DNA from 3 places in the Roseateles aquae genome. Region 2 is predicted to be linked to each of the others. Evidence: predicted binding sites of a transcription regulator. Region 2 holds the regulator's gene; each other region holds the start of a gene.
The links. Region 2 encodes LexA, which represses DNA repair genes until DNA is damaged. Its sites were predicted from a motif close to ACTGTATNNNNATACAGT; they were not measured.
Positions count from the first base shown of each region.

Region 1 (9,426 bases), on a different contig from region 2:
GACGACCAGGCCGCGATCGAGGCCAAGAACGAAGCGCTGATGGCTGCCAGCCAGAAGCTCGGTGAAAAGGTCTACGCCGAAGCCCAGGGCGCGCAAGCCGCTGCCGGCGCTGCCCAGGCAGAAGCCGCTCAAGGCCATGGCCACGAGCACGCCGCGGGCGCCTCGGCCAAGCCGGCCGACGACAACGTCGTCGACGCCGAGTTCAAGGAAGTCAAGGACAGCAAGTAAAGCCTTGCTGAGAGGGCGGCAGGCTGCAAGGCCGCTGCCCTTTTACGCCGCCGCGCGGGAGCCCGAGGTTCACACCGAGTTGCTCAGCGCGGCGCAATTGTTTCAAACGCCGGGACCCTGCGATGGCAAAGCGTGACTATTACGAAATCCTTGGTGTCGCCAAGAACGCCAGCGAAGACGACATCAAGAAGGCCTACCGCAAGCTGGCCATGAAATTCCACCCTGACCGCAATCAGGGGGATGGCGCCAAGGAGGCCGAAGAGAAGTTCAAGGAGGCCAAGGAGGCCTACGAGATGCTCAGCGACGCGCAAAAACGCGCCGCCTACGATCAGTTCGGCCATGCCGGCGTCGACCCGAATATGGGTGGCCGTGGCGGCCCGGGTGCCGAGGGCTTTGGTGGTTTCGCCGAGGCCTTTGGCGACATCTTCGGCGACATCTTTGGCGGTGGCGGCGGTGGCCGGCGCGGCGGTGGCGGCCAGCAGGTCTACCGCGGCAGCGATCTGTCCTACGCGATGGAAATCACGCTGGAAGAAGCGGCCCGCGGCAAGGAATCGCAGATCCGCATCCCGTCCTGGGAAAGCTGCGAAACCTGCCACGGCAGCGGCGCCAAGCCCGGCACCAGCGCCAAGACCTGCGGCTCCTGCGGCGGCTCGGGCACAGTCCATATGCGCCAGGGCTTCTTCTCGATCCAGCAGACCTGCCCGCACTGCCATGGCAGCGGCAAGATCATCCCCGACCCCTGCACCGCCTGCAGTGGCCAGGGCAAGATCAAAAAGAGCAAGACGCTGGAAGTCAAGATTCCCGCCGGCATCAACGAAGGCATGCGCATCCGCTCGGCTGGCAACGGCGAACCCGGTGTGAATGGCGGCCCGGCGGGCGATCTCTACATCGAGATCCGCATCAAGCAGCACGAGATCTTCGAGCGCGATGGCGACGATCTGCACTGCACGATGCCGGTCGGCATGACGACGGCCGCCTTGGGCGGCACCATCGAAGTCCCGACACTGGGCGGCAAGGCCGAGATCGAACTGCCCGAAGGCACGCAGCACGGCAAGACCTTCCGCCTGCGCGGCAAGGGCATCAAGGGTGTCCGTTCCAGCTACCCCGGCGACCTCTACTGCCACATCAGCGTGGAGACGCCGGTCAAGCTGACCGAGCATCAGCGCAAGCTGCTCAAGGAGTTGGACAAATCCTTCAAGGACGGTGGCGAACGCCACTCGCCAAATGCGAAGAGTTGGACAGATCGCGTGAAAGATTTGTTTAAATAAGCACTTGCGTTCGCTTATCAAAGCGTACGCTCAAGTTCTGGGTGAACGCGCCGATAGGCAGGATGTGAGAGCTAAACGTCAGAGCATCAAGGCCAGCTCGCTGTCTGCGACAGCGGCTTGGCCTTTGTCTTGCGCCAGGAGTCCGGCATGCACATGCTAGACGCCCATATCCAGGACGCCAGCGCCCTGGTCATCGACAGCAACGCGACCTCACGCAGCCTGATGGCGGCGCAGCTGCGCGAGCTGGGCGTCGGCACGGTGCGCCAGGCCACCCGTGTGAAGGATGCGCGCATCATCCTCGAGCACAAAGCCTATGACATCGTCCTGTGCGACTATCACTTCGATGGTTCGGAGATGTCCGGCCAGGACCTGCTGGACGAGCTGCGCCGCGAGCAGCTGATGCCCTACTCGACCGTGTTCATCATGGTCACCGGCGAGGCCACCTATGCCAAGGTGGCGGAGGCCGCCGAGGCGGCGCTGGACGCCTACCTGATCAAGCCCTACACCAGTGCCTCGCTGGCCGAGCGCCTGGCCAGTGCACGCCACCGCAAGCGCGTGCTCAAGGACATCTTCGAAGCCATCGAGGCGCAAAACTTCGAGCTGGCCGCCGGCCATTGCATGAAGCGTTTCGAAGCGCGCGGGCAGTTCTGGCTGTATGCGGCGCGGATCGGCGCCGAGCTCCTGCTGCGGCTGAACCGCTTTGACGATGCCAAGGCGCTCTACGATGCGATCATCGAGGCCCGCACCGTGCCCTGGGCTCGCCTGGGTGTGGCTCGCACCCAGCTGGCCTCGGGCAATGTCGTCGCCGCCAAGCGCACGCTGGAATCGCTGATCGGAGACACGCCCGATCACGCCGATTCCTATGACGTGATGGGCCGGGTACAGATGGAACAGGGCGAGATCGGCGAGGCGCTGAAGACCTACCGCATCGCCACCAACCTGACGCCGGGCTGCCTGCTGCGCCAGCAACGCGCAGGCACGCTGGCCTTTTATGTTGGCGAGCGCGATGAGGCGCTCAAACAGCTGGAGCGCACCGTCATCAACGGCCTGCGCTCCAAGCTGTTCGATATGTTCACGCTGGTGCTGATCGCGCTGTGCCGCTTCGACATCAAAGACGGCAAGGGCCTGAAGGCCACCCACGAGACCTTGCTGCGCGAGCTGGAAAAAGCGCCGAAGTCGACCCGCCTGCAGCGCTTCAGCACGGTGATGCAGGGCTTGCGCCTGCTCTACGAGCGTCGTGTTGCCGATGCCCTGCAACTGGTACGCAGCTTTGGCCATGAGCTCGAGCAGGAGAACTTCGACCTTGAGGCCGCCAGCCTCTTGGTCGCCCTCTGGGTGCGCTTGAGCGGCCAGGAGATTCAGCTTGAAGAGATGAACGGCGTGCTGACCCGCATCGGACTGCGCTACTGCACCTCCAAGTCCAGCACCGAGGTGTTGATTGCGATGGCCGAGAGCAATGAAGTGGCCAGCGCCGAGCTGCGCAACTGCCATGCGCGCATCTTCGAGATTGCCGAAACGGCGATGCGCCACGCGATGCGCGGCAGCGCCCGGGTGGGCGTCGAGCTGCTGATCCAGCAAGGTGGCCATACCCGCAATGCCAAGCTGATCGATATGGCCGGCGCCGTGCTCAAGCGGCACAGCGAAAAGATCGACGACGCCGAGCAACTCAACGAGCAGATCGACGAGCTGCAAAAGCGCTACGTGCTGCCGCAAAACGGCGCGGCACTACGTCGCCGCTCGGCGGGCGGTCTGGCACTGCGCGCCTGAGCGTCGCGACACACAGGGACCATCGGCTCTGCGTCACAATTCGGGCCTTCTCGGCTCAGATGGCAAGGCATGACGCGCTTCGGCAAGCTCCACTCCCTGATGCGCACCCCGCTGGTGTTAGCCTGGTTGACGGCACTGTGGATCGGCACTTTGGCCAACTGGCCGCTGTGGCAGCAACTGCTACAACTGCCCGAGCTCGACAACAGCGCCGGCCGTCTGTTCGTGCTGGCCTTCATGGGCATCGTGACGGCACTGCACGGCGCCGTCTTCAGCCTCGTGGCCTGGCCATGGTTGCTGCGCCCGCTGATGGTGTTCAGCCTCTTCAGTGCCGCCGCGCTGGCGCATTTCATGGGCAGCTATGGCATCGTGGTCGACCCCAGCATGGTGGTCAACATCGTGCAGACCGATGTGCGCGAGGCCCGCGATCTGCTCAGCCTGCGCCTGCTGGTCAGCCTGCTCATCCTGGGCCTGCTGCCGGCGCTGTGGCTGTACCGCTCACCTGTCCGGCGGCTGGGCGGCTGGCGGCAGCTGGCGCTCAATGCAGCAGGCGCCGTGCTGGGCCTGGGCGTGGTGCTGGCGCTGGGCATGGCCAGCTTTGCCACACTGGCGCCGACGATGCGCGACCACAAGGAGCTGCGCTACATGATCAGCCCGCTGAACGCGTACTGGTCATTGGGCGTGGTGGCCTACGAATCGCAGGCCCAACCCGATGGTCCGCCCGCCGTGGTCGGTGCCGATGCCCGGCTCTTGCCGCGCAGCGCCGATGCCAAGCCGCCGCTGCTGTTGCTGGTCGTCGGCGAGACCGCCCGCGCCGCCAATTTCTCGCTCAATGGCTATGCAAGGCCGACCAATCCGCGGTTGCAGCAAGAGACCGATCTGCTCAGCTTCCGCCAGGTCAGCTCCTGCGGCACCAGCACGGCCGCTTCGCTGCCTTGCATGTTTTCGCACCTGGGCCGCAATGCCTTTCTCGACTTGAAGGGCAGCCAGGAGAACCTGCTCGATGTCTTGCAGCGCGCCGGGCTGGCCGTGCTCTGGTTGGACAACCAATCCGGCTGCAAGGGCTTGTGTGATCGTGTACCCAATGCGCAGGCCAACCAGCCGGCGCCCGCCGCGGCAGCATTGCCCGCCGGCCTGTGCGATGCCGAGGAATGCCTGGACGAAGCGTTGCTGCACGGCCTGGACCAGCGGCTGGCGGCACTGCCCGCCGAGCGACGCGCCCGCGGCACGGTGCTGGTGATGCACCAAATGGGCAGCCACGGCCCGGCCTACTACAAGCGCTCGCCGAGCGGCGCCAAGCCCTTCCAGCCCGAATGCCGCACCAATGCACTGCAGCAATGCCCGCGCGAGCAGGTGCTCAATGCCTACGACAACACGATCGCCTACACCGATCGCATCCTGGCGGGTGCGATCGACTGGCTGAAACAGCAGTCGGGCCAGCACCAGGTGGCCATGCTCTATGTGTCAGATCATGGCGAATCCCTGGGTGAGAACAATCTCTTCCTGCATGGCATGCCCTATGCCGTGGCGCCGCGCGAGCAGACCCATGTGCCGCTGCTGCTCTGGCTGCCGCCGGCCACAAGCGCGGCGCTGAGGCTCCAAGCCGGCTGCCTCGCCCAGCGCATCGACCAGCCCTTCAGCCATGATCAGCTGTTTCACACGGTGCTGGGCTTGAGCGGCGTTGCCACTTCGCTGTATCGCCCCGACTGGGATCTGCTGAGCCCCTGCAAGGCTCATTGAGGCAAGCAGCGCCGCTCAGAACAGATTGGCCTGCTCGCCCTGACGCTGTTCGCCCAGACGACGAAACTGGCTCAGATCCAGCGGCAGGCGCTGGCCGTCCAGACCCAGTCGAGCGCAGGCCTTGCGCTTGCGCTGCTGCAGCAACTGCGCCCAGATGCCCTCGCCCTGCATGCGGCTGCCGAAGCGAGGATCGTTGTCACGCCCACCCCGCATCTCATGCAAGCGGGCCATCACCCGCTCGGCCCGCTCCGGATAGTGCTGCTGCAGCCAGGCCTTGAACAGCGGCGCCACCTCCCAAGGCAGGCGCAGCGGGATGCTGAATGCGGCGCGCGCACCGGCCTCGGCGGCCGCCTCCAGCACCTGCTCCAGCTCGGGCTCGTTGATGAAAGGGATCAAGGGCGACACGCTGACGCCGACCGGCACGCCAGCCTCTGCCAGGCGGCGCATGGCTTGCAGGCGCCGCTGCGGAGAGGCCGCCCTGGGCTCCAGAATGCGCGCCAGCACAGGGTCCAGCGTCGTGATCGACACATAGACGCCGACCAGCCCCTGCGCCGCCAGTGGCGCCAGCAGATCCAGGTCACGTTCGACGCCGGCCGATTTGGTGATCAAGGAAAAGGGATGCTTGAACTCGGCCAGCACCTCGATCAGCGCTCGGGTGATGCCCAGCTTGCGCTCAATGGGCTGATAGGCATCGGTGGCCGTCCCCAGGCAGAGCAGCTTGGGCTGATAGGCCGGGCTCATGAAGCCGGCACGCAGCCGCTCGGCCGCGTTGACCTTGGCGATGATGCGGGTCTCGAAGTCCAGGCCTGGCGACAGGTTCAGATAGCTGTGCGTCGGCCGGGCAAAGCAGTAGATACAGCCATGCTCGCAGCCTCGGTAGGGATTGATCGACAGCTCGAAACTGATGTCAGGTGACTGGTTGCTGGAGAGTATGCGTTGGGCTCGCTCCTCGATGATCTGCGTTTGCGGCGCCAGCCGCTCCTCGACAGCGCGCTGTTCCAACGTGCCCCAGCCATCATCGAAGGCCTCGCGCTGATCCCGCTCAAAACGATGGGCCAGCCTTTGTCCGGTGCCGCGCCCCTTGAACTGCGGGATGGGCAGTGCGATCGGCACGCTCGCCGTGTCTGTCGATGGCGAATCGCTGTTCGGCGAATTGAGGTCTAGGCGTTCACGCATACTGTATTTTCATACAGTCTTTGGCGTGCCGCCAGCAAAACGAAAAAGGCCCTGCATCACAGGACCCTCGGGACGAAACGTCAGGTGCCGGACGCCGGCTTCACTCAGTATTCGCTACCACCGCTATAACCGGGCGCCAGGTTTTCGAACTTGGTGTGCATGCGCTGGAAGGCCAGCTTCACCGTGCCGACCGGGCCGTTACGCTGCTTGGCGATGATGATCTCGGCCACACCGGGTTCCTTGCACTCTTCCTTGGTGTAGTACTCATCGCGGTAGATGAACATGATGATGTCGGCATCCTGCTCAATGGCGCCCGATTCGCGCAAGTCAGACATCATCGGGCGCTTGTCCGGCCGGGTTTCAACCGAGCGATTCAGCTGCGACAGCGCAATCACCGGGCACTTGAGCTCCTTGGCCAAGGCCTTCAAACCCCGCGAAATTTCACCAATGACGGTGGCACGGTTTTCCTCGTTGCCACCATTGCCGCTCATCAGCTGCAGGTAGTCGATGATGATCAGGCCGAGCTGGCCGCTGATCCGCGCCTGCCGGCGCGCCCGCGCTCGAACCTCGCTGGGCGACAGGCCTGGGCTCTCGTCGATATAGATGCTGGCCTTGCCGAGCTTGTCCACCGCTTCGGAGAGCCGGCTCCATTCGTCATCGGTCAGGCGGCCGGTACGCAGATGGCCCTGGTCAATGCGGCCGATGGAGCCCACCATACGCAGCGCCAGCTGTGCCGCGCCCATTTCCATCGAGTAGATGACGACCGGCAGGCCTTCATCGATGGCGACGTTTTCGCCGATATTGATCGCGAACGCCGTCTTGCCCATCGAGGGACGTGCGGCCAGCACGATCAGATCGCCGGGTTGCAGGCCGGCCGTCATCCGGTCCAGATCGAAGAAGCCGGTGCGCACGCCCGTCACATCCTCGGCGCCGTTCTCGGCCAGCTCATTGACGCGATCGATCAGTTGCACGACCAGGTTGTCCATGCTCTGGAAACCCTGACGGCTGCGCGAACCTTCTTCGCCGATGCGGAAGATCTTGCCTTCGGCCTCGTCAAGAATCTGCGTCACCGCCCTGCCCTGCGGTGCCAGGGCCGCGGTCGCGATCTCATCGCTGGCGCTGACCAGCTTGCGCAGGATGGCGCGCTCGCGAACGATTTCGGCATAACGGCGCAGATTGGCGGCGCTGGGCACGCTCTGCGCCAAAGCGTTCAGATAGGCCAGGCCACCGCATTCATCGGCCTTGCCCAGCGAAGTCAGCTCTTCAAAGACCGTCACCACGTCGGCCGGTTTGCCGGCATTGATCAGCTTGCCCACCGAGGCAAAGATCTGCTTGTGCTCGTAGCGGTAAAAGTCGGTGTCGGTCAGCAGGTCGCCGGCGCGGTCCCAGGCGCTGTTGTCGATCAACAGGCCGCCGAGCACACTCTGCTCGGCCTCAATCGAATGCGGCGGCACGCGCAGCCGCGCCACTTCGTCGTCGCGTTTCTCGGTGCCCGGCGAGCCAGGCATGGGGGTGGAGCTGAAGATCGCGGACATGGTCTTGACTATACGGCCGAGGGCCGCTCATCCCCTGTGGACAAGCTTGTGGAAATCCTGGGGGCCGGGCTGTATAAGCCGCGGCCCAGAATGCAAAAAGCCGACGGCTGCGGGAGTCGTCGGCTTTTCTTGTGCCAGCCCCACGAGGAGGCGGCAGCGGGGGCAACGCTTATTCGGCGTCAGCCACCACCTGGACGCTGATCTCAACGACCACGTCGGTGTGTGCAGCAATGTGCACCGGGAACTCGCCAACGGCCTTCAGCGGACCCAGCGGCAGACGCACTTGCGACTTGGCCACGGTCGTGAAGCCCAGCTTATTCAGGGCGTCAGCGATGTCAGCGTTGGTGACGGAACCGAACAGGCGGCCGTCAACGCCAGCCTTCTGGCTGATGCGCACGGTCTTGCCGGTCAGGCTTTCGCCCAGGGCTTGAGCGGTGGCCAGCTTTTCAGCGGCGATCTTTTCCAGTTCGGCGCGCTTGGCTTCGAATTCCTTGATCGCGGCCGCGGTGGCACGACGTGCCTGGCGGGTCGGGATCAGGAAGTTGCGTGCGTAGCCGTCCTTGACCTTGACGACGTCGCCCAGGTTGCCGAGGTTCGCGACCTTTTCAAGCAGGATGATTTGCATGTTGGCTTACTCCTCAGACCTTGTGCTGGTCGCTGTAGGGCAGCATGGCCAGGAAACGAGCGCGCTTGATGGCGACCGTCAGCTGACGCTGGAAGAAGGCGCGCGTGCCGGTCAGGCGAGCGGGCGTGATCTTGCCGTTTTCGCTGATGAAATCGCGCAGCGTGTCGATGTCCTTGTAGTCGATCTGCTCGACACCGGTGACGGTGAAGCGGCAGAAACGCTTGCGGCGGAACAGCAGCGACTGTTGATTGCGCTTGGGCTTGCGGTCCTTGGAGAACCGACCTTTACCACGTGCTGGGGGCATGTTGTGACCTCTTAACTTTTCAATCCGGATGGAAACTCTTGCGCCGTGCTTTGCTTGGCAACCGCATTCAGTTCGGTGATGTGGAACACAGTTCCTCTGCCGTTGCGCTGGGCTGCCAGGAAGCCGCCGTAGCAGCTTTCGTGACCGACACCCAGTGCCTGAATCCGTTTGGCCAACTCACCAATCGCCACCGCCTTCATTTCCAGCAGCACCTTGCGGGGGCTGCCGGCTTCCAGAACCTGGGACTCGTGCTTCAAGCCGATGTCCAGGGCCGGCAATCCGGCGGGCGTGTATCTGAGTAGGCCCAGTTGCTCTATCCTGGCCTGCAGCAGCAGTTGGTTCACAAGTGCCGGGCAGAAACAGAACAGATCGCTCGCATCAGCGAAGCGACATTAGGCAGAAGCTTCTTGAGGGGCCTTGCGGGCTTCCTCGCGTTCCACAGCCTTCATCATCACTGACGGGGTGGTCTCGGCCTTGGCCTTGACAACGGTCATGTGACGCAGGACGGCGTCATTGAAGCGGAAACCGGTTTCCAGCTCAGCCAGGACTTCCTTGCTGCACTCGATGTTCAGGCACAGGTAGTGCGCCTTGGCCAGCTTCTGGATCAGGTAAGCCAGTTGACGGCGGCCCCAATCTTCAACACGGTGAACCACACCACCACCAGTGGTGATCAGGCCCTTGTAACGCTCCAGCATGGCCGGAACCTGTTCGCTTTGATCCGGATGGATCAGCAGAACGATCTCATAGTGACGCATAAACACTCCTTGTGGATTCCAAGCCTTGTTT
Region 1 is NZ_JAVXZY010000001.1:964,103-973,528, forward strand. Features, by position in the region: gene dnaK (molecular chaperone DnaK) at 1-228, shown strand, start outside; gene dnaJ (molecular chaperone DnaJ) at 351-1,496, shown strand; gene RQP53_RS04190 (response regulator) at 1,644-3,263, shown strand; gene RQP53_RS04195 (phosphoethanolamine transferase) at 3,363-5,000, shown strand; gene RQP53_RS04200 (PA0069 family radical SAM protein) at 5,016-6,176, opposite strand; gene dnaB (replicative DNA helicase) at 6,281-7,711, opposite strand; gene rplI (50S ribosomal protein L9) at 7,881-8,336, opposite strand; gene rpsR (30S ribosomal protein S18) at 8,350-8,640, opposite strand; gene priB (primosomal replication protein N) at 8,652-8,984, opposite strand; gene rpsF (30S ribosomal protein S6) at 9,033-9,395, opposite strand.
Region 1: RQP53_RS04200 (PA0069 family radical SAM protein) is a predicted target of LexA. The motif match lies at 6,177-6,194, and genes of this name have one in related genera.

Region 2 (9,426 bases):
ATCAGCGATGAATACGGCCCCTACGTCTACCAGTTTGATCGCGCCACCGGCCAGCGCCTGAAGAGCTTTGCCTTGCCGGGCAATCTGGCGATCGCCAAGCCCAGCAGCCAGGGCGCCGCCGAGATTGCCGGCAACAGCAGCGGCCGCGTCGCCAACAAAGGCATGGAAGGCCTAGCCATCACGCCGGATGGCAAAACGCTGGTCGGCTTCATGCAGAGCCCGCTGATCCAGGACGGCGGCGATGGCGGTGCGGCCAATCGCATCATCAGCATCGACATCGCCAGCGGCGCAACGCGGCAGTTCGCCTATAACAACTACGATGCGCTGACCAAGAAGAACTACAACAGCAGCGAGATCCTGGCGCTGAACAATCATGAGTTCCTGGTGCTGGAGCGCGATGGCAAGGGCCTCGGCGACGATTCCAACGCCAAGTTCAAGAGCATCTACAAGGTCGATCTGGCCAATGCCAGCGATGTCAGCGGCCTGAGTGGCGAAGCCTCGCTGCTGGGCAAGGCGCCCGCCAAGACGCTGTTTCTGGACATCAAGAAAGCCTTGAACGATCAAGGCATCACGGACGACCAGATCCCGGCCAAGCTCGAGGGTATGAGCTTTGGCGCCGACATCACCGTGGGCGGCGCGATCAAGCACACGCTCTACATCGCCAATGACAATGACTTCATCGCCACGACGGCCGGCGGCAAGAGCAATCCGAATCAGTGGTTTGTGTTTGCCTTCAGCGATGCCGATCTGAATGGCTCGGTCTACCTGCCGCAGCAGATCAGCGCGGTACCAGAGCCGCAGCAAGCGATGCTGCTGGCCAGCGGCTTGCTGGCCATTGCCGGGCTGCGCCGCCGCCGTCGCTGATTGACCGACACGCTGCTTCAGGGCAGCAGATCACGCCCCGGGGCAGCCCCCCGGGCTGGTAGACCTCGGTTTCGCCCTGTTCAGGCCAGCAGCAGTTGCAAGAGCAGCTCGACGCGGGCCTTGACCGCCGACAGCGCACCCGCGCTCGGCAATGCTGCATTGCCGCCGATCACCGGGCCAGACTCACAGCGGCTGCAACGCAGCACCCGCACGCCCTGCTGCTGCGCCTCAAGTAGAGCCTGCTCCAAGCCAGTGGCGAGCGTGCCGTTGCCGGTACCCGCCACCACAAGGCCATCAACCCCCTGCGCCATCAACGCCGCCACCACCGTGCCATCGGCGCCCGCGTGGTTCAAAACGATCTGCACGCGGGGCCAGGTCGAGGCCGGGCGAGCGATATGCGCCAGACCTAGCGCCTGTTGAGCAATGGGCCACGACCCGAGTTGACGCAGCTGCCCCTCCTCGACCAGGCCGATCAAGCTTTCGTCGCGCGAGCGAAAGGCATCGACCCGATAGCTGTGCGCCTTCTGCACCTGCTCGGCCGCATGGATACGCCCGGCAACAACCGCGGCCACACCAGCATGACCGGCCGCCGCCAGCTGCCCCAGGACCGCCACCGCGTCCAGCAGGTTTTGTGGGCCATCGGCCATCAAGGCCGTGGCCGGCCGCATGGCCGCGGTCAACAGCACCGGCTTCTCGGGCGCCAGCACACGTTGCAGGAAATAGGCGGTTTCCTCTAGTGTGTCCGTGCCATGGGTGATCACCACCCCTTGGACCTCGGCTCGCTGCAGATGCTGATCCACAGCCTGGGCCAGACGCTGCCAGGTCGCGTGATCCATGTCCTTGCTGTCGAGCTGGGCCACTTGCTCGGCTTCCAACGTGTAGCCGGCGAGGCCCGGCACCGCGTCGATCAGGCTCTGAACCGACAAGGTACCCGCGCGGTAGCCGACGTTGTCAGCGCTTTGTGCCGCCGTTCCGGCAATCGTGCCGCCGGTGCCCAGGATCACGATCGTTTGGGCTGCGAGGTTTTTTTGCAATTTGCTGATTCCTGGATGAAAATACAGTAGCTGGATAAATCATCAGACCTCATCGCCTGATCCATTCAACTGCCCCTACCGGCTGCTGAAGCCTGCCATGCCGGCCAGCATCCAATCCGAAGCGCTCACCCAAACCGACCTTGTTGAGGCCCTTGTGGACGACACCCCAAAACTCACCGCCCGGCAACAGCAGATTCTCGAACTGGTGCGCAGCGCCATCGAAAACACCGGTTCCCCCCCCACCCGGGCCGAGATTGCTGCCGAGCTTGGTTTCCGTTCGGCCAATGCTGCCGAGGAACACCTCCAAGCGCTGGCGCGCAAGGGTGTGATCGAGTTGCTCGGCGGCACCTCGCGCGGCATCCGCTTGCGCGCCGACACCTTGCAAGGCATCAACCGCTCGCGCATCAATCGCAGCAGCGACATGCCCCAGCAATTCACCTTGCCAGGCCTGGCCCAGCTGTCCTTGCCCTTGGTCGGTCGGGTTGCCGCCGGCTCGCCCATCCTGGCGCAAGAGCATGTCGAACAGAACTATAGCGTCGAGGCCTCGCTGTTCAGCAAGAAGCCGGACTACTTGCTACGCGTTCGTGGCATGAGCATGAAAGATATCGGCATCATGGATGGTGACCTGCTCGCCGTGCAGAAGGCCAGCGAAGCGAAGAATGGTCAGGTCGTCGTTGCGCGCATTGGTGATGAAGTCACAGTCAAGCGCTTCATGCGCCGCAAGCAAGGCATCGAGTTGCTGGCCGAGAACCCGGATTTCGAGCCCATCGTTGTTGAAGAAGGCGACCAGAGCTTCGCCATCGAAGGCCTGGCCGTGGGGCTGATCCGCACCCAGCCCTTCTCCTGACTCTCGGAACGCGCTTGCAGCGGTGTGTGTGTGGATGCGCGGCGGCATGCAGCGCACCTGTCTGGCGAGCAGAACTGTCAGTCAAATGGCGGTCAAGCAGTGGGAGCTCTCTGTTCCTCGAGCCCGCCTTTCTGCGCCCATCATTGAAGCCACGCTGAGTGCCTGCTTGCCCAACTGCATCCGATGAACTCGCCATCCCCACGCCTTGCCAGCAAGCCCAAGGCCGCGGCGCGCGCGAAGGCCCAGCGCTGGGAAGATTGTCAGTCGCTCGCGCAGATTCCCAATATCGGTCCGGCGATGGTGGGCGACTTCCGTTTGCTGGGCATTCACACGCCCCAGCAGTTGCGCGGGCAGGACGCGTTGGCGCTGTATCGGCGCCTATGTCAGATCACCGCCACGCGGCACGATCCCTGTGTGCTCGACACCTTGATGGCCGCCACTGATTTCATGGGCGGCGCGCCGGCTACACCCTGGTGGCACTACACCGCCCAGCGCAAAGCCTTGTACCCGGAGATTTGAGGGCTGAGCGCACCCTGTGCTTGGCCGCGGACAGTCCACCTCGCTGTGCGTGATGAGACGGCGATGCAAATCTATTCAGCCATTCAGCTTGCCTTCGGCACGATCACAGCATTTGAGTGGCAGGGATCTTGAAGTGCCAAGGCCTACGGCGCTGTTGTGCAAGGGGTCGGCCCGCATCGAACCCAGCGCTCAAGTGGCATGGTGGTTTTTTACTGTCGCTTCCAAGCAGTTCCAGCGCGCAGCCACATGCTTGTCTAAATCAGGCGCATTCACAGATAGCGAGCATCGTGACGGGTATTAAAGTGGCCAGGCCGCATCAATGCTTTCAAATAGATCGAGGCCTGGTCAATTCAGTATGTTCCGCACTTTTTATTCGCAGCACATTGACACAACAGCAGTAAATAAAAAACCCCACCAACTTGCGTTGATGGGGTTTTCAAAATGTTGGCGGAGTGGACGGGGCTCGAACCCGCGACCCCCGGCGTGACAGGCCGGTATTCTAACCAACTGAACTACCACTCCATACATTGCCGGAATGATTACCAGCAACGCAGAACAAGTTTTGCAACCATCTCGCGACAGCTGCCAAGCCTTGTCAAACTTGGCGTCCCCTAGGGGATTCGAACCCCTGTAGTCACCGTGAAAGGGTGGTGTCCTAGGCCTCTAGACGAAGGGGACTAAACCTTCTGAGACTTCATCCGCCACTGTGCCGCGCCACAGCCAAAGCAACGAGCTTTGGTGGTGGAGGTAAGCGGGATCGAACCGCTGACCTCTTGCATGCCATGCAAGCGCTCTCCCAGCTGAGCTATACCCCCGAATTTCGGGCGCGCCACAAGAGCGAAATCAATCTCTAAATACAAACGGCCAATTTCTTGGCCGCTTTTCGATACAGTTAATACTATATCTCAAAACCTTTGGCGGAGTGGACGGGGCTCGAACCCGCGACCCCCGGCGTGACAGGCCGGTATTCTAACCAACTGAACTACCACTCCGCGTGGGATAAGTTCGTAACTATAACAGATATTTAACTATCCATCACAATTACCAAGCCTTATCAAACTTGGCGTCCCCTAGGGGATTCGAACCCCTGTAGTCACCGTGAAAGGGTGGTGTCCTAGGCCTCTAGACGAAGGGGACTAAACCTTCTTCCTTGAACTGCGCGCCAGCCAAGCCGCTGATTATAAACCAGCTTTTTGGTGGAGGTAAGCGGGATCGAACCGCTGACCTCTTGCATGCCATGCAAGCGCTCTCCCAGCTGAGCTATACCCCCTAAAAGCTTTACAAGATCCTGATTGCTCAGCTTCTTGCTATTCTTTGTGTATCGCGCCGTTCAAGCGAGAGAAAGATTATAGAACGCTTTTTAGAAGCTTTGCAAGCGTTCGATGACAATTTCTTTTTCGAACAGTTCCAGCACCGCATCGACCGAGGGCGTCTGCGCCCGACCGCAGACCAGCACGCGCACCGGAATCGCCAGCTGCGGCATCTTCAGACCATGGGCGCCGATGGTTTCCTTGATAGCAGCCTGAATGGCTGCCTTGTTCCATTCCAGCGTCGCAAACTTGTCAGCCAGACTGCGCAATGCCGGTCGGATGCTGTCATTCAGATGCGCGGCACGCTCCTCGGCCGACGCTTCAACCTGGCTGAAGTACATCGCCAGCCAGTCAGCCAGAGCCACCGTCGTGCTGCAGCGGTCCTTGAACAGCGCGCACATCGGCTGCAGGCGTTCGACACTGGCCGTGATCCCGCGCTTGGCCAATTGCACGGCCACCAACTGCGCCAGGCGTGCATCGTCGGCCTGCTTGATGTAGTGGCTGTTGACCCATTCGAGCTTGGCCGGGTCCCATTGCGCCGGGCTCTTGTTCAGGTGCGTACCGTCGAACCAGCTGACCAGTTGCTCGCGCGAGAACAGCTCGTCGTCGCCATGGCTCCAGCCCAGGCGTGACAGATAGTTCAGCATCGCCTCGGGCAGATAGCCGCCCTCCTCATACGCCGTGACGCTGACGGCGCCACGTCGCTTGGATAGCTTCTGACCGTCGTCACCGAGGATCACCGCCATATGGCCGAACTTGGGCAGTGGCGCGCCCAATGCGTTGAAGATGTTGATCTGCCAGGGCGTGTTGTTGACGTGCTCATCGCCACGGAAGACATGGCTGATCTGCATGTCCCAATCGTCAACGACCACGGCGAAGTTGTAGGTCGGCACGCCGTCGGTGCGCTGAATGATCAAATCATCGATCTCGCGGTTGTTGATGCTGATCGTGCCCTTGACCAGATCGTCCCACACCACATCGCCGTCAATCGGATTCTTGAAACGAACGACCGGCGTCACGCCCTCGGGCACCGGCGGCAACACCTTGCCGGGTTCCGGCCGCCAGGTGCCATCGTAGCGGCGCTTCTCGCCGCGGGCTTCCTGTGCGGCCTTCATCGCATCCAGCTCTTCGGGCGAGCAATAGCAGCGGTAGGCCTTGCCCTCGGCGATCAGCTGATCGATGACGGCCTGGTAGCGCTCCAGCCGCTGCATCTGATAGATGGGGCCTTCGTCGTAGTCCAGACCCAGCCAGTGCATGGCGGCCAGGATCTGGTCGACCGAATCCTGCGTCGAGCGGGCGACATCGGTATCCTCAATGCGCAGCACAAACTTACCGCCATAGTGCCGGGCATAGGCCCAGGAGTACAGCGCCGTGCGGGCCGTGCCCAAATGCAGAAAGCCCGTCGGGGACGGTGCAATGCGGGTGCGAACTGCCTTGGTGTTGGTGTTGTTCATCAGTGGTTCAGTGTTGAAAGACCGCGCAGCAAATCATCGGTGATGTCGTCCACATGCTCGAGGCCGACCGACAGGCGAATCAGCCCCTGGCCAATGCCAGCGGCCTGACGCTGCTCTTCTGACAGGCGACCATGCGAGGTGGTCGCCGGATGGGTGATGATGGACTTGGTGTCGCCCAGATTGGTCGCGATGCTCAGCACGCGGGTGCTATCGATGATGTGGAAGGCCGCGGCCTTGGCGGCCTCAGGCGTCTCGCCCTTCAGCTCGAAGGACAGCACCGCACCGCCCTGCCCTGACTGCTGGCGCATGGCCAGCTCATGCTGGGGATGAGAAGCCAGCGAGGGGTAGAAGACCCGCGCCACCTCCGGCCGGCCTTCAAGCCAGCGCGCGACCGCCAGCGCCTGCTCGCTTTGTGCACGCATGCGCAGCGACAGCGTCTCCAGCCCTTTCAGCAAGACCCAGGCATTGAACGGTGCCAGCACCATGCCAACCGTGCGCATCACCGGGCCGAACACATCCTTGATCAGGCGTGAGGGGCCGCACAGCGCACCGCCCATCACGCGGCCCTGGCCGTCGATGTACTTGGTCGCCGAGTGCATGATGATGTCGGCACCGAACTCCGCCGGACGCTGCAGTGCCGGGGTCGCATAGGTGTTGTCGACCACGAGCAAGGCGCCGCCACCGTGGGCAATACCGGCCAACGCGGCGATATCGCAGACATCAGTCAGCGGATTGGTCGGCGTCTCGGCAAACAGCAGCTTGGTGCTGGGCCGCATCGCGGCACGCCATTCGGCCAGATCGGTCTGCGAGACGAAACTGGTCTCGACGCCAAACTTGGCAAATTCCTTGGCGAAGAGATTGACCGTCGTGCCGAACACCGAGCGCGAGCAGACCACATGGTCGCCCGACTTCAGCAGGCCCAGGCACAGCAGCAGGATGGCGCTCATGCCGGTGGCCGTGGCAATCGCCGCCTCGGTGCCTTCCATCGCCGCGAGTCGCGCTTCCAGGCTGCGCACCGTCGGGTTGCTGGTGCGCGAGTAGGTGAAATCCTCGGAGGCCGCAAAACGCTGCGCCGAGGTCTGCGCATCGGGCTGCACATAGGCGCTGGTCAGGAACAGCGCCTCGGAGTTTTCGCCGTGCTGGCTGGGCGCCAGCCCGGTGCGAACGGCCAAGGTCTCGGGGCGCAGGCCAGCCGGCAGCTGCGCGCGGGCCAGGCGGCGCGCTTCGTCGTTCTGGCTCATCAGCTCGGCTCCGTTCCGCTTTGCAAGGCCAGGCGGCTGCGCGCCGGGCCGTCTTCTTCGTCGCCCTGGCTCTTGCGCTGCTCTTGCATCGTCGCGAAGTCTTCGGCGCTGACATCACCGGTGATGTACTGGCCATCGAAGCAGGAGGCCTCGAAGCCAGCCAGACCCGGCTTCAGCGCCGCGACCACACGCTTCATCGCGTCGACATCCTGGTAGATCAGCGCATCGGCACCGATGAACTGGCGGATTTCCTCGATGCTGCGGTTGTGCGCCACCAGCTCTTCCTTGGTCGGCATGTCGATGCCATAGACGTTGGGGAAGCGCACCGGCGGCGCGGCCGAGGCCAGATAGACCTTGCGCGCGCCCGCCTCGCGAGCCATCTGCACGATTTCCTTGGATGTGGTGCCGCGGACGATGGAGTCATCAACCAACAACACATTGCGGTTCTTGAACTCCAGGCCGATCGCGTTGAGCTTCTGGCGCACCGACTTCTTGCGCACGCCCTGGCCCGGCATGATGAAGGTGCGGCCGACATAGCGGTTCTTCACAAAACCTTCGCGATAGGGCTTGCCAATCTTGTGGGCCAGCTGCATCGCCGAAGGGCGGCTGGACTCGGGAATCGGGATGACGACATCGATATCGCTGGGCGGCATCGTCGAGATCAGACGTTGGGCCAGCGTTTCGCCCATGTTCAGGCGGGCCTGATAGACCGAGATGCCGTCCATCACCGAATCGGGCCGCGCCAGATAGACGAACTCGAACATGCAGGGGTTCAGCGTCGGGTGCTCGGCACATTGCTCGGTGTGCAGCTGGCCCTGGGTATCGATGAACAGGGCCTCGCCCGGTGCCACATCGCGGATCAGCTGGTGGCCTGTGCCTTCCAGCGCCACACTTTCGCTGGCCACCATGAATTCGCCATCGGCAGCTTGGCCAAAGCACAGCGGACGGATGCCATAGGGGTCGCGGAAGGCCAGCAGGCCATGGCCGGCGATCAGCGCGATCACCGCATAGGATCCCTTGATGCGCAGATGCACATTGCGCACCGCCTTGAAGACGGCATCGGGTGTCAGCGGCAGATCGCGCGCGGCGCGCTCCAGTTCGTGGGCGACGACGTTGAGCAACACCTCGGAATCGCTCTCGGTGTTGATGTGCCGGCGATCGATGTCGAACAGCTCTTTCTTCAGGCCGTGGGCATTGGTCAGATTGCCGTTGTGCACCAGCACGATGCCGAACGGTGCATTGACGTAGAAGGGCTGCGCCTCTTCCTCGCTATAGGCGTTGCCGGCGGTCGGGTAACGCACCTGGCCCAGGCCCGTGGTGCCCGGCAGCGCACGCATATTGCGGGTGCGGAACACATCGCGGACCATGCCGCGTGCCTTGTGCATGAAGCACTTGTTGCCCAGCATGGTGACGATGCCGGCCGCATCCTGGCCGCGGTGCTGCAGGAGCAGCAAGGCGTCATAGATGGTTTGGTTGACCGGCGCCTGGGAAATCACTCCGACGATGCCACACATGCTAGTTCCTCAACGTTTCAGGTCTCTGCCGAGACGATTCTCACAATACCTTGGCGCTGCACACTCGTGATGCTCAGGCCGGGATGAATTTGACCACCGCCTCCGGCAGCATGGGTTCGATTCCATGCAACACAGCCTGCAAAAGCGGCACGGTGCGCGCCGCCGTCCAGACTTCGGCGCGGCTGAGCGGCGTCATGCTCACCAGCACCACTGCCAACAGCGCCAGCAAGAGGCCGCGCAGGGCCCCGAAGGCGGCACCGGCGGCGCGGTCGAAAATGCTTAAGGGCGTGGCATGCAGCAGCGCACGCAGCAGCTTGGCCGCCAGCCCCCACAGCAGCAGGATCAACATAAAGGCCAGCACCAGCGCCAGCGCATGGGCAAGACCTGGCCCCAGCCGCTGCTCGGGCAGCCAGCCTTGCAAGGCCGGCGCCAGGTAGCCCGCGCCCCAGTACGCCACCAGCCACCCGGCAATCGCCAGCAATTCGTACAACAAGCCACGCCAGATGCCGACCAACACCGAGACCAGCAGGATCCCGATGAAGCAGAGGTCCAGCCAGTTCATCGCCATCAAAGCGTCAGCACCACGCCGCTGATGCCAGCCGCGCGCAGCTTGGCCGCGGCCCGGTCGGCCTCCTCACGGCTG
Region 2 is NZ_JAVXZY010000002.1:105,486-114,911, forward strand. Features, by position in the region: gene RQP53_RS05800 (esterase-like activity of phytase family protein) at 1-864, shown strand, start outside; gene RQP53_RS05805 (asparaginase) at 945-1,898, opposite strand; gene lexA (transcriptional repressor LexA) at 2,053-2,745, shown strand; gene RQP53_RS05815 (helix-hairpin-helix domain-containing protein) at 2,929-3,264, shown strand; tRNA gene RQP53_RS05820 (tRNA-Asp) at 3,710-3,786, opposite strand; tRNA gene RQP53_RS05825 (tRNA-Glu) at 3,867-3,942, opposite strand; tRNA gene RQP53_RS05830 (tRNA-Ala) at 4,004-4,079, opposite strand; tRNA gene RQP53_RS05835 (tRNA-Asp) at 4,180-4,256, opposite strand; tRNA gene RQP53_RS05840 (tRNA-Glu) at 4,326-4,401, opposite strand; tRNA gene RQP53_RS05845 (tRNA-Ala) at 4,459-4,534, opposite strand; gene gltX (glutamate--tRNA ligase) at 4,625-6,028, opposite strand; gene RQP53_RS05855 (O-succinylhomoserine sulfhydrylase) at 6,028-7,269, opposite strand; gene purF (amidophosphoribosyltransferase) at 7,269-8,783, opposite strand; gene RQP53_RS05865 (CvpA family protein) at 8,857-9,345, opposite strand; gene RQP53_RS05870 (SPOR domain-containing protein) at 9,351-9,426, opposite strand, start outside.

Region 3 (9,426 bases), on a different contig from region 2:
GTCGGCCAGCACCGCCAGCCCTGCCGATTCATCGACCGCCACCGAATCTTCGTTGTTGTCGCGTGACCGACCCACGTCGGTCACGCTGTAGAACTCAATCTCCAGACTCATGGTGGGCAGGTCGCTTTCGGCATTCAGGAATTCTCGCCCGGATCGTGCGGCTTCAGACGCAGTGTTTGTGCGAACGCGGGATCGGTTTTTTCTTCGCCAGGCAGGGCTTGCGCCGGCGCCACGTCGGCCGGCAGTTGCGGAAGGATCAGTTCTAGGTCTTGTGCGAACTGCTCGCCGTTGGCATAGCGCAGCTCGGGGCGTTTCTCGAGCGCCAGGGCCAGCACCAGCGCCAGCGACTCGGGCAGCTCGGGCCGGAAATGGCGCACATCGGGCGGCGCCTGGTTGGCGATTTGGTTCATCAGCGCCGCCATGGAGTCCGACTGATGGGGCAGACGGCCGGTCAGCAGCTGGTAGAGCAGCACGCCCAGCGAATACAGATCGCTACGACCATCCACCTTCAAGCCGGCAAGCTGTTCGGGCGACATGAATGAGGGCGTACCGAGCACCAGGCCGGTACGCGTCCGCGTGCCATCGGCAATGCGGGCAATGCCAAAGTCCATGATCTTCAGCGCCAGGCTGGATCGGTCCAACATCACATTGGCTGGCTTGATATCACGATGGACGACGCCCTGGCTGTGCGCGTAATGCAGAGCCCTGGCCAGGCGGGCGGCAATCTGCAAGACCTCGCGTACCGGCAGCAGACGACCCGGCCGGGTGAAATGGCTCAGGTCCTGCCCGCGGGCCAGATCCATGACGATCCACGCTCCCTGAGTTGACTCTCCGGCATCGAGCACTTGCAAGATATCGGGATGCTGAAGGTGGCGCACGGCACTGGCTTCTCGCATGAAGCGCGCGCGCACATCGACCAAATCTTCGGCAGCAAAGTCGCGCTGCAAGTGCAGACGTTTGACCGCCACCTGCTGCTGCGTTTGCGTGTCCAGCGCCTGATGGACGACCGCCATGGCGCCACGCCCCAATTCGACACCCAGTTCGTAACGCGCCAGGCCAGCAGACTCAGTGGACGCGGCGACCGGCTCTGGGCGCTGGCCCGCAGCGCGGCCCAGCATCTTGTTCCAGAAGCCGCCGGCCATCGTCCCGCCTCAGTCGCCGGCTGCCGATGGCGTCGCCTTGGCGGCCCTGGCGGCAAGCAAGCGACCAAGCAGCAATACCAGCAGTGCGCCGACCGCGCCCGCAACGTAGCTCAACCAAGGCACAACGGCGTGCTCGGCAGGCTTGCTGCCTGCTTGCAGCGGGATCCAAGCGGCCAGCGCTGGGTCGGTCAGCGCCATGCTTCCCGCGATCCAGCCGAGCAGCATCGCACCGATCGTAATGACCATCGGAAAGCGATCCATCAAATTGATCACCAACTGGCTGCCCCATACGATGATCGGGATAGACACCAGCAGTCCGAAAATCACCAGAATCATTTCGTGACCACCACCTGCCGATTCGGCCGCACCTGCAATCGCGATCACATTGTCCAGGCTCATGACGAAGTCGGCGACGATCACCGTCTTCACGGCCGACCACAGTTGCTCGCTGGCCTGGATTTCGCCGTGCCCCTCGCCTTCTTCGGGCAGCATCAGCTTGACGCCGATCCAAAGCAGCAAGGCCGCACCGACCAGCTTGAGATAGGGCATCTGAAGCAGCGTCAGCGCAAAAAATATCAGCACCACGCGCAAGAGAATCGCGCCGGCCGTGCCCCACAGGATGCCGGCGCGGCGCTGAGCTGGCGGCAGCTTGCGACAGGCCAGTGCAATCACCACCGCGTTATCGCCACCCAAGAGGATGTCGATCATGATGATTTGGGCCACGGCCAGCCAGAAATCACCGCTCAGAAGGAGTTCCATATCCGCGTATCTTATTAGCTCGGCCCGTCCGGCCTGCAGTGTGCGCAGATTCAGCGCCAAGCTTGCTCAGCGAGCGAGCCAACTGCGTGGTACCGAGCGCTACAAATTGATGGTTGGCACAAGTAAACAAGCCGCCCGAAGGCGGCTTGTGTTCAAAGGCTCAACGGCCAATGATCAAAGCAGACCCTTGAGCAGCTTGCCCATTTCCGACGGGTTGCGCGTCACGGTGAAACCGCACTCTTCCATGATGGCGAGCTTGGCATCGGCCGTGTCGGCACCACCGGCGATCAGCGCACCAGCGTGGCCCATGCGCTTGCCGGGAGGGGCGGTCACACCGGCGATGAAGCCAACCACCGGCTTCTTCATGTTCAGCTTGCACCAGCGTGCGGCTTCGGCTTCGTCCGGGCCGCCGATTTCGCCGATCATGATGACGGCGTCGGTATCCGGATCGTCGTTGAAGGCCTTCATCACATCGATGTGCTTCAAACCATTGATCGGGTCGCCACCGATGCCGACGGCGCTGGATTGGCCCAGGCCGATTTCGGTCAGCTGTGCCACAGCTTCATAGGTCAGCGTGCCCGAGCGCGAGACCACGCCGATGCGGCCCTTGCGATGGATGTGGCCGGGCATGATGCCGATCTTGATTTCGTCTGGCGTGATCAGGCCGGGGCAGTTGGGGCCCAGCAGCAGCGTCTTCTTGCCGCCGGCTGCTTCCTTGGCCTTCATCTTGTTGCGCACTTCCAGCATGTCACGGACGGGGATGCCTTCGGTGATGCAGATGGCCAGGTCCAGATCGGCCTCGACGGCTTCCCAGATCGCAGCAGCAGCGCCGGCGGGCGGCACATAGATCACCGAGACGGTGGCGCCCGTCTGCGAGGCCGCTTCCTTGACGGTGGCGTAGATGGGGATTTCAGAGAACTTCTCACCGGCCTTCTTGGGGTTCACGCCCGCAACGAAAGCGTTCTTGCCGTTGGCATAGGCTTGGCAGCCCAGGGTGTGGAACTGACCGGTCTTGCCGGTAATGCCCTGGGTGATGACCTTGGTGTCTTTGTTGATGTAAATCGACATGATTTTTTTCCTTGCGTGGGCTTAGGCAGACTCAGGCAACAGCGGCGACGATCTTGGTCGCGGCTTCGGCCATGGTGTCGGCGGCGATGATGGGCAGGCCGGATTCGGCCAGCATCTTCTTGCCCAGCTCTTCGTTGGTGCCCTTCATGCGGACCACCAGCGGCACGGACAGGTTCACCGCCTTGCAGGCCGTGATCACGCCTTCGGCGATGGTGTCGCACTTCATGATGCCGCCGAAGATATTGACCAGGATGCCCTTGACGGCCTTGTTCTTCAGCATGATCTTGAAGGCCTCGGTGACCTTCTCGGCAGTAGCGCCGCCGCCGACGTCCAGGAAGTTGGCCGGCTCACCGCCGAACAGCTTGATGGTGTCCATCGTCGACATGGCCAGGCCGGCGCCATTGACCAGGCAGCCGATATTGCCGTCCAGCGAGATGTAAGCCAGATCGAACTTGGAAGCCTCGACTTCGGCCGGATCCTCTTCGTCCAGATCGCGGTAGGCCACGATTTCAGGATGACGGAACAGCGCGTTGGCGTCGAAGTTGAACTTAGCGTCCAGGGCGATCAGATTGCCCTTGGAATCGCAGTTCAGCGGGTTGATTTCGACCAACGACGCGTCGGTGTCCATGTAGCACTTGTAGAGCTTCTGGAACAGGTCGACGGCCTGATCCACCGAGTGGCCAGACAGGCCGATGCCGGCAGCGATCTTCTTGGCTTGATCGACGGTCAGGCCGACCAGCGGGTCGATCATCTCGGTCAGGATCTTTTCGGGGGTGGAGTGGGCCACTTCCTCGATGTCCATGCCGCCTTCGCTGGAGGCGATGAAGGCGACCTTCTGCGTGCCGCGGTCGGTGACCAGCGAGACGTAGAGTTCGTTCTTAATGTCCGCGCCTTCTTCGATGTACAGGCGGCGAACCTTCTGGCCTTCCGGGCCGGTCTGGTGCGTGACCAGCTGCATGCCCAGGATCTGCTCGGACAGCGACTTCACGTCATCCAGTGAACGGCCCAGCTTGACGCCGCCGCCCTTGCCGCGACCACCGGCGTGGATCTGCGCCTTGACCACCCAGACCGGGCCGCCCAGCTTCTGGGCCGCTTCGACGGCTTCCTGCACGGTGAATGCGGGAATGCCGCGCGGCACCGGCACGCCGAACTGGCGCAGGATTTCCTTGCCCTGGTACTCGTGAATCTTCATGGGGGTCTCGCTTGATGGATAGTCAGGAAGGATTGCGGGTAAGGTCGGCGCTCGGGGAGTCCGTCACGCCTCGATACCAGCGAGGGTAGTGAGTTTGCACCACCGGGCCGTCGCTGCGAAGTGCATGGCAACGGTCCAGTTGATAGGGCGGCACATCGCTGTCAGAGCCTTCCCGCGTGTCCAGCACCAGGCCGGCGAAGGCCTGGATGACGGCGGTGGGCAAGACCTGGCACAGCTCAGTCAGGTGGGTGCACGCCTGGCTGCCTGCCAATCGTTGCTTGATCGACTGACGGAAGCCTTTCATCAGGTTCAGGCCGACCAGGGCGGCGTAGGCATTGCCATGCTGGTCGCAAAAACCTGGATAAGGGCTCCAATCAGTCCGGGAGCTGGCAGACAGGATGTTCAGCTGGGCATCAACGACCAGATGCAGCCCCATCTGATGGATGGGCTCGCCGGCACGGCGCAGGCCGGTAGCCAAGGGCAAATCGCGGGTCTTGGTGTCGGCGAGGCTCGCTTCGACGTCGAAAGCACCATCCTGGCGCGCGAAGACCTGCACATCGATGGCTCGACGGTGCAGCAGACGACGCTCGTTACAGGGGGGGAACACAGACATGGGCCAGCGATGCAATGGCGCAAAAAAACCGCCCGTGCCCTCTGAAAACATCGCGGAGATGCCGACTCGGGCGCACACAGGCAGCTTTTGCACAGACCGCCAATGTAGCATGCTGCGCTGCATCAAGCCTCTGCCGGGCGGATGCGCCCGCCTCATCGCGGTGCCCGAAGCGAGGCCAAAGCGCCTCTTTTTGAGGCATATCAAGCCTACACACGGGCCGCAAATCAGTTCTCGGCATCGCGCAACAGGCGGCGGATGACTTCGGCCGAAAAGCCGCGCGCGGCGAGGAATCGAGTCTGCTTGGCCCGTGCCGCCAGATCGGCCGGTGCCGCGCCGCCGAATTTGCGCTGCCAGATGCTGCGAGCGCGCTCGATTTCGCTGTCCTTCAACTGCGCCTGTTGCTCGGCATCCAGGCTGAGGCCGTGCTGTGCCAGTTCCTGCTGGATGCGCTGATTACCAAAGCGCTGCGCTCGGCTGTTGATGCGCGCTTCGACAAAGCGTGATTCGCTCAGGTAGCCCGCTGCCTGCAGCTGCTGCAGCAGCTGCTCGACCTGCTCGGTGATGCCCGCAAGCTGCTCGGCGTCCAGTTCGATGCGTGGCGGCGAGACTGGATAGTTCGCCCGTTCGCCAACAGCCTCCTCATCCGTCAGCGCCGCCCGCCGACCTCGTCGAGGTGAAGGTGGGGGAGGACGTTGAAGAGGTGGCGTGCCGCTGGCGGTGGCTGCCGCTTCCTGGGTCCGCTGATCGGCCGCGGCCTGCGCCATCTCGCGCGCAATGCGCAAGAGCTTGCGCCGCAGTTCGATCACGCTGTGTTCACGCTGTGCCAGCAGCGCAATGGCGCGCGCCTTCAAGCTCAAAGTCTTGCTCATTGCAAACCACCGCGGCGCCCGGCAGGCGGGCGTTCAGTCCAGCGCCAGATCCAGGCCTTGCCGCTCGTCGCGCGGCAGCCGTTGCTGCCCGGGCAATGGTGCGGAAGGATCGCGGCGCCAGGCCGGCGCCGGCTGCACATCGGACCAATATTCGCTGAGTCCGGCAATGCGATCGCCGCTGACCCGATAGAAGCCATTGGCATAGAAGGAGGCCTCCCCTTGATCAACTCGAACCAAGGCGTGAACCCGGCCATCTGTCAAGGTGTTCAGCTCCAGCAGGTGAATGCTCCATCCCTCAGGATAGACCGCATTGACGTGAACGACCTCGGCCGCGCCGACATAGCGCTCCAAGGTGGCCGGCCAATCACACACCGCCTGCTCGGCCAGCAAGGCCTGTGCCTCGGCCCAGCGCCGGGCCTGGTACAGCGCCCAGAAACGCCGCACCAGCGCCTCGGCCGGATTCAGCGCCGTCATTCCTTGGCGTCGCCTTCGGTCAGCAGCGGCACGCCCAACGATTCACGCACCTTGTTCTCGATCTCGACGGCGATATCGGGGTTCTCGCGCAGGAACTCACGGGCGTTGTCCTTGCCCTGGCCGATCTTCTCGCCGTTGTAGGCATACCAGGCGCCGGATTTGTCGACCACCTTGGCAATCACGCCCATGTCGATGATTTCACCTTCGCGGCTGATGCCCTCGCCGTAGAGGATGTCGAATTCAGCCGTCTTGAACGGGGGCGAGACCTTGTTCTTGACCACCTTGACCTTGGTCTCTGAACCGATCACTTCCTCGCCCTTCTTGATCGAGCCGATGCGGCGGATGTCCAGGCGCACCGAGGCGTAGAACTTCAGCGCATTGCCACCGGTGGTGGTTTCCGGGCTACCGAACATCACGCCGATCTTCATCCGGATCTGGTTGATGAAGATGACCATGCAGTTGGTCTTCTTGATCGTGGCCGTCAGCTTGCGCAGCGCCTGGCTCATCAGGCGGGCCTGCAAGCCCGGCAGCGAATCGCCCATCTCGCCTTCGAGTTCGGCCTTGGGCGTCAGCGCGGCAACCGAGTCGACGACGATCAGGTCAACCGAGCCCGAGCGCACCAGCGCATCGACAATCTCCAGCGCCTGCTCGCCGGTATCCGGCTGGCTGATCAGCAGGTCTTGCAGATTGACGCCCAGCTTCTGCGCGTACTGGATGTCCAGCGCATGCTCGGCATCGATGAAGGCGCAAACGCCGGAGAGCTTTTGCATCTCGGCAATGACCTGCAGCGTCAGCGTCGTCTTGCCCGAAGATTCAGGGCCATAGATCTCGACGACACGGCCGCGCGGCAGACCACCAACGCCCAGCGCAATATCCAGGCCCAACGAGCCGGTGGAGACCACCTGGATGTCCTCGATCACCTCGCCTTCGCCGAGACGCATGATCGAGCCCTTGCCGAACTGCTTTTCAATCTGGGCAAGGGCGGCCTGCAGGGCCTTGGCTTTCTCGGTGTTCAGCTGCTTGACGGGGGCGTCCATGAATCTCTCCTGAATTTGCAGCGCATTATGGCGCAAGCTGGATGTTTGTACAGTAGTTTATCTGCTGCTTTTTGACAAGTGCGCGGTGGCTTGGCCAGCGCTCGGGCCTGCAGACATAAGCTCATCCTAGGCGGCAGCTGGCTCATGGGATGAGCCACAAAAGGCAGACGCAATATTTCCTGCCAAGCGGGCCTGGCGTTTTCCCGGATGCTTGCCGCGTCTCGGACGTCAGCAATTCGCCGGGTGATCTCAATCCCTCCATAGAATGCCTGAAGAAACCGCCACAGCAGGCGGCCACGGAGACATCGATGCGCATCCTGATTGCAGAAGATGACCAAGTGCTGGCCGATGGCCTGCTGCGCGCACTGCGCTCGACCGGCTATGCGGTCGACCAGGTCAGTACCGGCACCGAAGCCGACGCGGCGCTGGCCTCGCATGAGTTCGACCTGGTGATTCTTGACCTCGGCCTGCCGCGCCTGCATGGGCTTGAGGTGCTGCGCAAGCTGCGCGGCCGTGGCTCGGCCGTGCCGGTGCTGATCCTGACGGCGGCCGATAGCGTCGAGCAGCGCGTCAAGGGCCTCGACCTGGGTGCAGACGACTACATGGCCAAGCCCTTCTCGCTGCAGGAACTGGAGGCCCGGGTGCGCGCGCTGACACGGCGCGGCCTGGGCACCGCCTCCAGCATCATCAAGCACGGCCCGCTGTCCTTTGATGCCACCGGCCGGGTGGCCTATATCAATGAGCAGATGGTCGAGTTGTCGGCCCGCGAGCTGAGCCTGCTGGAAGTGCTGCTGCAGCGTGCCGGCCGCCTGGTCAGCAAGGATCAGCTGGTCGAGCGCCTGTGCGAGTGGGGCGAAGAGGTCAGCAATAACGCGATCGAGGTCTATATCCACCGTCTGCGCAAGAAGATCGAGCAGGGGCCGATCCGCATCGCCACGGTGCGCGGCCTGGGCTACTGCCTGGAGAAGATCCAGGAAGTCAAGACCTGACCCCACCATTCCGATTGCCCTGCCGTCGCCATACCTTGAGCTCCGCACTGCGCTTGGGTCGCCATGGCCGCTGAATCCGGCCAACGCTCGCTGTTCGGCGAAATCCTTGACTGGATGCTGGCGCCGCTGCTGGTCATCTGGCCCATCAGCGTCGCGCTGACCTGGCTGGTGGCCCAGGGCATCGCCAGCAAGCCCTATGACCGCGAGCTCGGTGAAACCGCCCGCAGCCTGGGGCTGCAAATCGCCTCGGAACAGCGCAGCGGGCAGGCGCGGTCGCGTTATGCCCTGTCCAGCGAAGCGGCGGCACTGCTGCGCGCCGACGAGTCCGATACCGTCTATTACCTGGTACTCAATCCGCGCGGCGAGTTCTTGAGCGGCGACCGCGGCCTGCCGCCACCGCCGGCGGAGGAGGGCATCGTGCCCTGGGAGTTGCGTTTTCGTGACGATGAGGTCGGCAATGAGTCGGTGCGGGTGGCCTATCTGTGGGTGACGCCCGAAGGCAGCAGCGGCACGATGCTGGTGCAGGTGGCCGAAACGCTGGGCAAGCGGTCCCGGCTGACCAACGAGATCATCAAGGGCGTGATCCTGCCGCAGTTCGTCATCCTGCCGCTGGCCGTGCTGCTGGTCTGGCTGGCGCTGGCGCGCGGCATTGCGCCGCTGAACGATTTGCAGCGCCGCATCCGGTCTCGCGACAGCTCCGACCTGAGCCCAATTGACGAACGCCGCATCCCCGATGAAGTGGCGCCGCTGGTGCGTGCCATCAACGACCTGCTGCAGCGCCTCGATCAATCGATCAGCAGCCAGCGCCACTTTCTTGCCGACGCGGCCCATCAGCTCAAGACGCCGCTGGCCGGTCTGCGCACCCAGGCCGAATTCGCCCAGCGCGAGATTGATGAAGGCCGCAGCACGCCGACCGAGCTGAAGCGCTCGCTGCAGCAGATCGCGCTGTCCAGCCAGCGCGCCGCGCACATGGTCAACCAGCTGCTGGCCATGGCCCGTGCCGAGGACCAGGAACATGCGGCGCGCCGCGTCGCCGTCAACCTGCCCGAGCTGGCGATGGAGACCGTGCGCGATTTCGTGCCGCGGGCTTTCGAGAAGCGGCTGGACCTCGGCTACGAGGGGCCGGATGAAGACAGCAGCGCGCTGCGCATCCACGGCCATCCGTTGCTGATCCGCGAGCTGATTCGCAATCTGGTCGACAACGCCCTGCTCTACACCCCGCCCGGCGGCACCATCACCGTGCGTGTCGTTGAAGACCCATTCGGCCAGGTCTGCGTGCTGCA
Region 3 is NZ_JAVXZY010000007.1:174,365-183,790, forward strand. Features, by position in the region: gene RQP53_RS17140 (Stp1/IreP family PP2C-type Ser/Thr phosphatase) at 1-111, opposite strand, end outside; gene RQP53_RS17145 (serine/threonine-protein kinase) at 135-1,142, opposite strand; gene RQP53_RS17150 (TerC family protein) at 1,152-1,901, opposite strand; gene sucD (succinate--CoA ligase subunit alpha) at 2,076-2,969, opposite strand; gene sucC (ADP-forming succinate--CoA ligase subunit beta) at 3,001-4,161, opposite strand; gene RQP53_RS17165 (DUF2889 domain-containing protein) at 4,184-4,825, opposite strand; gene RQP53_RS17170 (regulatory protein RecX) at 4,999-5,643, opposite strand; gene RQP53_RS17175 (nuclear transport factor 2 family protein) at 5,677-6,117, opposite strand; gene recA (recombinase RecA) at 6,114-7,154, opposite strand; gene RQP53_RS17185 (response regulator) at 7,463-8,143, shown strand; gene RQP53_RS17190 (sensor histidine kinase) at 8,207-9,426, shown strand, end outside.
Region 3: recA (recombinase RecA) is a predicted target of LexA. The motif match lies at 7,191-7,208, and genes of this name have one in related genera.